Regions from separate parts of the Bacillus sp. z50 genome, predicted to be linked through region 3. Evidence: predicted binding sites of a transcription regulator. Region 3 holds the regulator's gene; each other region holds the start of a gene.
The links. Region 3 encodes LexA, which represses DNA repair genes until DNA is damaged. Its sites were predicted from a motif close to CGAACATATGTTCG; they were not measured.
Positions count from the first base shown of each region.

Region 1 (3,292 bases), on a different contig from region 3:
GACGACTTCATTGTTTTCATCGATGATTTTGCCGCCGTAGGAGGCAATGAATTCCATGGCGTTCACAACAATACCTTCATATTGCTTTGCTTGGAAGACAAAGCCTGAGCTTGTGCCTTCTTTCCCGTTTCCTTCTTTAGCCATTTCTATTAACTCATCCCATGTTTTTGGGGGTTCGCTAACCAAATCTGTTCGATAATAAAGAATACCGGCATCTGAGTATTTTGGCAGAGCCCATTGCTTGCCTTCAAATTTCCCGGCTTCAACTGGACCGGGGAAGTAGTCCTCAAGATTTATTTTATCCTGATCAATGAAGCGGTCTAATTCCATCGCGTAGTTAGCCTGGGCGAACTCTGCCGGCCAAACAACATCTGCATCAAATACGTCGATTTCAGCGCTTTTACTACTGAATGCGGTTACATATTGATCGTGCTGTTGAGTAGAACTATTCGGCATTTCCTGATAGTTTACTTTAATATTGGGATGTTCTTTCTCGAATGCCTCTATCAGTTTTTCTGTACTGCCTGTCGTATCGACTCCTCTGGCATATGTAATTTCGACTGTTTTTGAATCGTTCTCATCGGTAGAGGTTTCTTCGGTATCCGAACATGCTGTTAAGGCAATCCCTAAGAAAGCAGCAGAAGAGATGGATAACCATTTTTTAAGTTTCATATTTTCCCTCCTATATTAATGAATACTTGCTTCTTTATAAATTCCTTTAGATTTGGTTAACGAAACCTAATTTTGGATAAAATTTCATACATGATCCTAAAGGCCTATGGACACATTTGAAGTCAGAGGGTGCCAAATGGAGGGCCAGTCAGCGATTAACTTAGTATCCTGCTGGATTAATCACATGAAATGTAATATATTTGTAGCTGAATAGAATTGCTGGAAAATAGCTGCGTGATTCCAGAGGAAGCAGGTGAGACCTCAGATGAAGATTTTAATAGCTCTTTTAGCTCCAGGTTTATTAGTTGTGCTCTTTTCAAGAGTGACATATAGCTGCATAGTCGGTTTGTGTTTAACGGTTGCCCTAATCGCCGCATCAGCGTATAAAGGCTATACATCATCCTGGCCTCTGATTATAATTGACGCATTTTCATTAACGGCCGGGTATTGGTATTCTCAGCGCATGATCAAAAGAACACCTAAAAGTGCATAAACAACAGACTGAGTCTTCCATATTATTGAGGAAGACTCTTTTATTTTTTTGCAGGATGGGCATAAATGATATTATTAAAGTTAAAAAAGGGAATGTTTGTTCGCTTTTTATTGGTTTGTTTATAGATGATTGTGGTAAAATATTGTTATCAAATAAAACGAGACTTGAGATGAAAATGATGAAAGGGGCTTTTGTGTGAGTAAACAATTTGAATTGGTTTCCAAGTATACTCCTCAAGGAGACCAGCCAACTGCAATTAAAGAGCTAGTGAATGGAATTAATAATGGCGTTAAGCATCAAACGCTGCTTGGCGCTACTGGAACCGGAAAAACATTCACGATTTCAAACGTGATAAAAGAGACTAATAAGCCCACCCTTATCATTGCTCATAATAAGACGCTTGCTGGACAGCTGTACAGTGAATTTAAAGAGTTCTTTCCGAATAATGCAGTCGAGTATTTTGTCAGTTACTATGACTACTATCAGCCTGAAGCGTATGTACCTCAGACTGATACCTTTATAGAAAAGGACGCCAGTATTAATGATGAGATAGATAAACTGCGCCACTCTGCAACATCTGCATTATTTGAGCGGAAGGATGTCATTATTATTGCCAGTGTGTCCTGTATTTATGGCTTGGGTTCTCCAGAAGAATACGGGGAAATGGTTTTATCCATACGAGTTGGCATGGAAATGGAGCGGAATCAGCTATTACGTAAATTGGTCGACATTCAATATGAACGAAATGATATTAACTTTCAACGCGGAGTATTTCGAGTAAGAGGAGATGTAGTAGAGATTTTTCCAGTCTCAAAGGATGAACACTGTGTACGTGTTGAATTTTTCGGCGATGAAGTGGAACGGATCAGAGAGGTGGATGCGCTGACTGGAGAAATTATCGGCGAAAGAGATCATGTAGCTATCTTCCCTGCATCCCACTTCGTTACAAGAGAAGAAAAGATGAGGATTGCTATTCAAAATATTGAGACGGAATTGGAAGAGCAGCTCACCTTTTTAAGAGGTGAAGGAAAGCTTCTCGAAGCACAGCGGTTGGAGCAAAGAACCCGTTACGATCTTGAAATGATGAGAGAAATGGGCTTTTGTTCAGGAATCGAGAACTATTCCCGACATCTGACCTTAAGGCCGCCGGGCTCTACCCCCTATACCCTTATCGATTATTTCCCTAAAGACTTTTTAATGGTTATAGATGAATCCCATGTTACAGTCCCGCAGGTTCGCGGAATGTATAATGGAGACCGCGCCCGGAAAGAGGTACTTGTCAATCATGGTTTCCGTTTGCCGTCCGCAATGGATAATAGGCCTTTGCAATTTCAGGAGTTTGAAGAACATGTCAACCAGATTGTTTATGTATCTGCTACACCGGGGCCTTATGAACAGGAGCATTCACCGGAAATGGTTGAACAGATTATCCGTCCAACAGGACTGCTGGATCCAACTATTGATGTTCGCCCGATTGAAGGTCAAATTGATGACTTGTTAGGGGAAATTAACGAGAGAATCACAAGGGATGAGCGTGTCCTAATCACTACATTGACTAAGAAAATGTCTGAGGATTTAACGGATTATTTAAAAGAGCTTGGCATCAAGGTTCAATATTTACACTCTGAGATTAAAACACTCGAACGAATCGAAATCATCAGAGATCTGCGTCTTGGAAAATATGATGTGTTGATTGGAATAAATCTACTGCGTGAAGGGATTGATATTCCGGAGGTCTCACTCGTAGCTATTCTTGATGCGGATAAAGAAGGATTCCTGCGTTCAGAACGGTCTCTTATTCAAACGGTCGGCCGTGCTGCCCGTAATTCAAACGGTCATGTTATTATGTATGCAGATAAAATAACGAATTCCATGGAAATAGCGATTTCAGAGACTAAAAGGCGCCGTGCGATTCAGGAAGAGTATAACAGGAAACATGGCATCGTTCCCAAGACGATTCAGAAGGATATTCGCGATGTCATTCGGGCCACTCATATAACGGAAGATGAAGAAGAAAAAGCTGCAAATAAATACGAGAAACTTTCCAAGAAAGAGCGTCAAAAAGTAATTGCAAATATGGAAAAAGAAATGAAGGAAGCAGCCAAAGCGCTTGATTTTGAACGTGCT
Region 1 is NZ_JBZFQL010000003.1:380,323-383,614, forward strand. It holds gene AC4G3N_RS11200 (ABC transporter substrate-binding protein) at 1-672, opposite strand, end outside; gene AC4G3N_RS11205 (CsbA family protein) at 938-1,165, shown strand; gene uvrB (excinuclease ABC subunit UvrB) at 1,361-3,292, shown strand, end outside.
Region 1: uvrB (excinuclease ABC subunit UvrB) is a predicted target of LexA. The motif match lies at 1,255-1,268, and genes of this name have one in related genera.

Region 2 (3,292 bases), on a different contig from region 3:
ACTGCTCTCGTATGTTTTTGTATCAAACTTTGTAAAGCCGCCACTGCTTCATCGCCAGTATACGTACCTTTATAACTGAAACCATTCTCTGAGCAATATTTTTGCCCTAATGCTACAGCATCTTCTTTAGTCATTTCTTTTTTTAACTCTCCTATAACTAATCCATAAGGTGCTTGATAAATCGTGCTATATTTTTCTTTTTCCATTTTTCTTTACCCCTTTTGTTTTGATATCCCATGGCAAAGTTATCAGAACTGAAATCGATGTTAAAAATTCATTATCTGTATATTTCTTACTTCTAGGTCTATATACATAGTAAACTTTTTGTGGAATTTTGTCTAATATTTGCGTTTTCATGTCCTCAAAATTGGGTAGTAAAGTTTATTTAGAACAAAAAAGAAGAGCCATAACCAACATATGCATAAGCTTATAGCAAATTGCAGGCCATCAATTTTTCAATTGTACGTCCATAATTTCCTGATAAAATACAAAACAAACATCTCCGTCCTCATCAACGATATGAAGCTTTTGAGCCTGTTCATTGCAATAATGAATATGTCCTTCCACCGTACCGTACCGGCGACTGGCTGTACGGTAATAGCGGATCATCACAGGCTTCCCATATTCCAAAGCCTCCATAATTATCGTATTCATCGCTTCCACTTGCTGTTCATCAAGCTCATTCCTTGTTTCATAGCTGTCCTCATGTGCCCATGCTCTAAGCATTGTTACGTGTTCAGGCAGCATCATTGATGTCCATTTTATTTTTCCGCGATCTCGAATCATTCCCTGCAGCCTCCATTTCACTTGTCTGTTATGCTCTATGTCCTCCAACCAACGTACTTCGATGCTTGGCCGTTCCTGCCTCTGTATACGACACGGCACGTAAAATCGCATTCGATCCAAATTTTTTACGCATTCGATCCATCACAAAGCCAAGTTCGCGTTTGCGCCAGCTATCCTGGTCAAATAGACTGATTTGCATCTCTCGATCGGGGATAACATTCGAAAGTGTAATAGAAATTTTCCTAACTGTTTTGCCTGTATAAAACCGTTCAAACAAGGTTAAACACATTTCATAAATATCCATCGTAATATTGGTCGGCGTTTCTCTTGTCATAGAGCGATGAAATCCGCCTCCAAATTCATCCTGGCTATAATAAATTCCCAAGCTGACGGTTCTGCCCGCCATCCCGCTTGCACGTGTTCTTCTTGCTACTTCCTCACTCATTTCCAGAATAACATGCTTGATTTCCTCAGGCTTTTTATAATCACGCAGTAAAACCTGGCCTTTTCCAAAGCTGATTTGCCCTTCCATAATCGGAGCACCGATATCCGATAAATCAACACCCCAGGCATGGTGATACAATTGATTGCCCATAATGCCAAACTTCTTTTCAAGCGTCGCCAGATCATAACGCGCCAATTGACCGATTGAAAAAATCCCCATTCCATTCAGCTTCTTTTCCATCGGCTTTCCGATTCCCCACATTTCGCTCAAGGGGGATAAGGGCCATAATTTTTCTGGTACATCCTCATAGGTCCATTGGGAGATTCCTTTTTTCTTGGCCTCCAAATCAAGACACAGCTTAGCAAGCAGCATATTCGGACCGATTCCAATCGCGCATGGAAGCTGGAATTCCCGATCAATTTCATCCTGGATTTTTTCAGCAATTTCTACGATATCTCCCCATAGACGAGTGGTCCCATCCACCTTTAAGAAGCTTTCATCCACACTGTACGTATGAATTGCGCTTTTAGGTACATATCGATTGAATAAACGGCTGATTTCAGTAGAGATACGCAAATACGTAGCCATATTAGGATTAACCTTTATAATGCGCGGATCATCCGGAATCTCAAACAATCTCGAGCCTGTCTTAATGCCAAACTCTTTCTTCATTTTGGGAGATGAAGCCAGCACCACACTGCCGCTCCGTTCCGTATCACTCACCACAGCCAAATAACATTCAAGCGGATCCAGTCCCATCATCACCGCTGAACAGCTGGCAAAAAAACTTTTCATATCCACGCACATAACATAATGATGCGGTAAAGTACTGTAATCAATCATGTTAAAACCTTCTTTTAAATAGAATGTATGTTCGTCTTTATTATATTCTTAATGATAAGCGAATATACGTTCGTATTCAATGGAAAATTATTTACAATTTATGTATAAGAGCATGGAAGCGTGCAAATACTTTAAGACAACGGACATAGTTCACCATAAAAATTTACGAAAACGTTTTAAAAACAGTCGCTTCATCTACTATTATTTTCACTTTTCTCCTTTTCAATTCGCTCATAAATAAGTAAATTAGAGCAATTATGTTGAGTTTCGTTCAATTATTACGAAAATCGCTCAATTCCACTCCATTTCCGCTCGATTATATGGAATTCCGCTCAATTAATATCAATTTCCGCTCAATTCCTGCGAAAATCGGCTGGATTACTAGACTAATCTAGCTTATACAGTCATTTAGTCACTCAAATTTTGACTCGTAAGTCTCGAAAACTCTTAATTTAAGATCTTTTTGCAAAAAATAATAGAAAAATTGATTACTAATCTATTTGAAGGGTTATATAGAAGGATGAACGAACTATGTTGGTTATTTCATCATGCAATGCTTTTCAATCATATAGAAAAAATATGATAGAGCCATGATTAGCAAATCCTAAAGCATAATGAATTCAAAATCTTCGAAAAAGATATATAATAGCAGTGTAAGAGTGATTTTCAAAGAAGTAATCTGATATATTTTCCAGAAAAATAAAAATAAAAGGAGAATGATCACATGATTGTTGTTCAAAACAAAATTAAAACCAAACCAGGTTTCGCAGAAAAAATGGCAGGCCGTTTCACTTCCGGTAACGAATTAGATAAATTTAAAGGATTTGTTAAAGTAGAGGTTTTACTTACAGAGGGCCTGACAGAATATGATGAGATGAGCGTCAATATGTACTGGGAGGATGAAGAAAGCTTCCTTGCCTGGAAAAACAGCGACTCCTTCAAAAAAGCGCACAAACGTCCGGAAGGCAAACCGGATGAAGCTAAACAGGACTCTCCTATGTTAGGAAGCCAACAAACTACATTTAGAGTAGCGTCTGTAAAAGAAGCAGCTCCAACAAAATAATGTACGCAAAAGGTCTTTCCAAAAACTTAGGAAAGACCTTTTATGCTATATTCTATCAATATAATCATGCTCAATTGTATTAATTAGCAGCAAACTCACGCACGGATAATCCAAAATCCATTTCCTTGGTTATAGCTTGCAACTGATAATAGTCA
Region 2 is NZ_JBZFQL010000001.1:650,351-653,642, forward strand. It holds gene AC4G3N_RS03080 (hypothetical protein) at 1-206, opposite strand, end outside; gene AC4G3N_RS03085 (YolD-like family protein) at 448-786, opposite strand; gene AC4G3N_RS03090 (Y-family DNA polymerase) at 815-2,074, opposite strand; gene AC4G3N_RS03095 (heme oxygenase) at 2,799-3,137, shown strand; gene AC4G3N_RS03100 (aspartate/glutamate racemase family protein) at 3,217-3,292, opposite strand, start outside.
Region 2: AC4G3N_RS03090 (Y-family DNA polymerase) is a predicted target of LexA. The motif match lies at 2,134-2,147, and genes of this name have one in related genera.

Region 3 (3,292 bases):
TAAATTTCTTTGTGGTTTATATCCATTTTCAATTGCTCGTTTCATCCCTCTTCTGATTTTACTGTTTTGTAATTTTCGCTGATATTCCTCTACTATACTGATGATTTGCAAAAGCATGGCATCTGTTTCAGAAACCTCAAGCTCACCATTATGAGTAACCGTATATAATTTAACCCCTTCTTTATAGATGCAATGTAATAGAGCAATCTTGGCATTTCCTCTGCCCAGTCTTGTTTCATCCTGAATCAAGAGACCCTCGATTTCTCTATTTTTCATTTTTTCCAGCAAGATTAGAATGCCTTCTCGTTCTAAATCATATCCACTGGCTTGTTCTTTCTCGATTATTACCACCTCGAACCCCTTTATGGCAGCCAGTCTTGTTAACTCCTGCTCCTGCCTTTCCAGTGATGTTTCCTGTGAACTTTTATCTGTGCTGACTCTGCAATAAATTCCAACCTTCATTTTCTCTCACCATTCTTCTTTACATATAGATAAGGCCGGGAAACATTCCCGACCTTACTGATTATATAGTTATTTATCAGAATCTGCTAAGTGTAGCATTTCTGTATTTTCGTTCATTTTCTTTACAGGAATCACAATCGTTTGCCCTTCCTTTAAATGATTAATGTGCAAGTCATTATGTTCCTGAACCCAAGAGACAAATTCAGTCTGTGTCATTTCGTTGCCGTCAAAACGTTCAGCCATATCCCAAACTGTATCTCCTTTTTTAACCGTGATTTGTTGATAATCGTCTTTTGGTGCTTCAATATTTGTTACTATCATTGTAGTTATTAATAAGAAAAGACCTATAAAAAACAAGATTGAATAATTATAAGAAGTCCATAATTTTTTCATAAATAAACCCCCATCGAATGTATGTTCGTTTAATATAAATCAAGTATAAACCGAACAAACGTTTTGTGTCAATACAAAAAACGAACTTATGTTTGTACTGTTAAACAGGAAATGATATACTAAAAACAAGAAAAGCTAAAAGAGGTGCGGGAGATGACTACTAAATTATCCAAACGGCAACAGGATATTTTGCTATATATTAAAGAAGAAGTAAAAACGAAGGGCTATCCGCCTTCCGTTCGAGAAATTGGCGAAGCAGTCGGACTGGCTTCAAGTTCCACGGTTCATGGTCACTTAGCGCGATTGGAAAGCAAAGGACTCATCAGACGAGATCCTACCAAACCACGTGCTATTGAAATCCTGGATATGGATCCACATGACCATATTCCAAAAACAAATTCAGTTAATGTACCATTAATCGGGAAAGTAACTGCAGGGCAGCCTATTACAGCTATCGAAAATATAGAAGAATACTTCCCTCTGCCTGAGCATATGGCTCCTGCCGATGAAAATGTGTTTATGCTAGAAATTATGGGCGACAGTATGATTGAAGCTGGAATACTTAACGGTGACTATGTAATTGTTCGCCAGCAGCATACAGCAAACAACGGTGAAATTGTCGTAGCCATGACTGAAGATGATGAAGCTACCGTTAAACGTTTCTTTAAAGAAGATACTCATTTCCGTCTGCAGCCTGAAAATTCTATGCTCGAGCCTATCATTCTACAAAATGTCAGCATCCTTGGCAAAGTGATCGGGTTATACAGAAATATTCAATAAGAACGTTGGGACCGGCTTTCAGCCGGTTCTACTTTTGTGTTTAAAATCTATTATCTCTATTAAACTTATGCATTTAAGAATTGGCATATTCCATTTTATAAATAGATTAATACTTTTATTTATCTCGTTGTTTACATAATATTATTATGTGATACAAAAAAGCTTGCAACCATTTTGATTGCAAGCTTGAAGGTCCTATATATCCCATCCTTTGTAATAGTATCTTGATCGTTTACTCTCTTCATAACACGACTGGCAAATAGCAAATGGATAATTCCAACTTAACGGCTTATTGCATGACCGACACTTTGTTTGATATTTTTTAACCCCTTTTCTTAACTGATTATGTGCATCTGAACTGATTTCTTCTCTTACTCGCTCCCAATAGACCGTTTCACTTCTTCGATCTAATTTATACAAAAACAATAAATGCAATCCTACTGATTTATAAGATAATTCAAGTTCATCCAAGGAATCTTTCTTTATTAAAGGCTCTCTCAATTCTCTTCTATCCACAATGGCTTTCATATTATAGAGCCATTGATTAACGAGGCTCTCCTCATTCGCTGAAAAAGGTAAATGCAGAAAACCGTATAAATCAGTTATCGACATTCGTCCTTCTATTTGTTCATGGCGAATTAAATGATATAAAGCTTTTTCCTGAGTAAGCGGTGCTTTTGTTGTGCCGGAAGGATTTTTAAATTCATCCCATAATTCAAAGAATTGATCAAAACTCGAGTGATAACGTTTAAAACGTTCAAATACACCCTGTGTAGGTGCTATTGTAAATGTATTGATCGGCCGGTCTTCACCATTTAACAACCGTTTCATTAAACCAATTTGATCAGTAAATGCCACTCTTCCTTCATTATATATACCTTTACGGCCGGCACGGCCCGCTAACTGCTTTACTTCCTGGGAGGTTAATAAACGCCTTCTCGTGCCATCAAATTTATCATTTTCCAGAAAAACGACCCGCCTAATCGGTAGATTGAGCCCCATCCCGATAGCATCTGTAGATACAATCACTCGCGTCTCCCTGTTAATGAACCTCTGAATTTGTTTAGCTCTTGTCTCAGGAGGCATACTTCCATAGATTATACTTACTTTATGGCCGTTTCTCTCCAGCTTTGAAGCGGTTTGAAGCACTTTATTTCGAGAAAATACAATCAATGCATCTCCTGCCTTGGTATGTTCGATCTTAAAAGGTTTTTTCTCTACAATCAGCGGTATATCACGTTTGTATTCATGAATTTCAATATCATTTCCCTGAAGCAGATTTAAAATCATCCTTTTCGAATTGTGACTGCCTATGATGTGAACTTCCCGAGCACGCGCTTTATTAATAGCTCTAAACCAAGAAAACCCACGATCTTTATCTGCGATCATTTGCGCTTCGTCTATAACCATGACGTCGAATTCATCTTTCTCGGTAAACATTTCAATTGTGCAGGAATAATGCGTGGCATTTGCAATATCCTTTTCTTCTTCACCTGTCTTTAATGCACAGGCAATTCCGTTGTTTTTAAGCGTTTCATATACTTCAAGTGCCAATAGCCTTAAAGGTGCCAGGTATATACCAGATGCAGCTTCCCTTAATCTATTTAACGCCTGATAGGTTTTTCCGGTATTTGTTTCTCCTATATGCAGAATATAT
Region 3 is NZ_JBZFQL010000002.1:7,521-10,812, forward strand. It holds gene AC4G3N_RS05865 (YneB family resolvase-like protein) at 1-462, opposite strand, end outside; gene yneA (cell division suppressor protein YneA) at 532-855, opposite strand; gene lexA (transcriptional repressor LexA) at 1,009-1,635, shown strand; gene AC4G3N_RS05880 (helicase-related protein) at 1,831-3,292, opposite strand, start outside.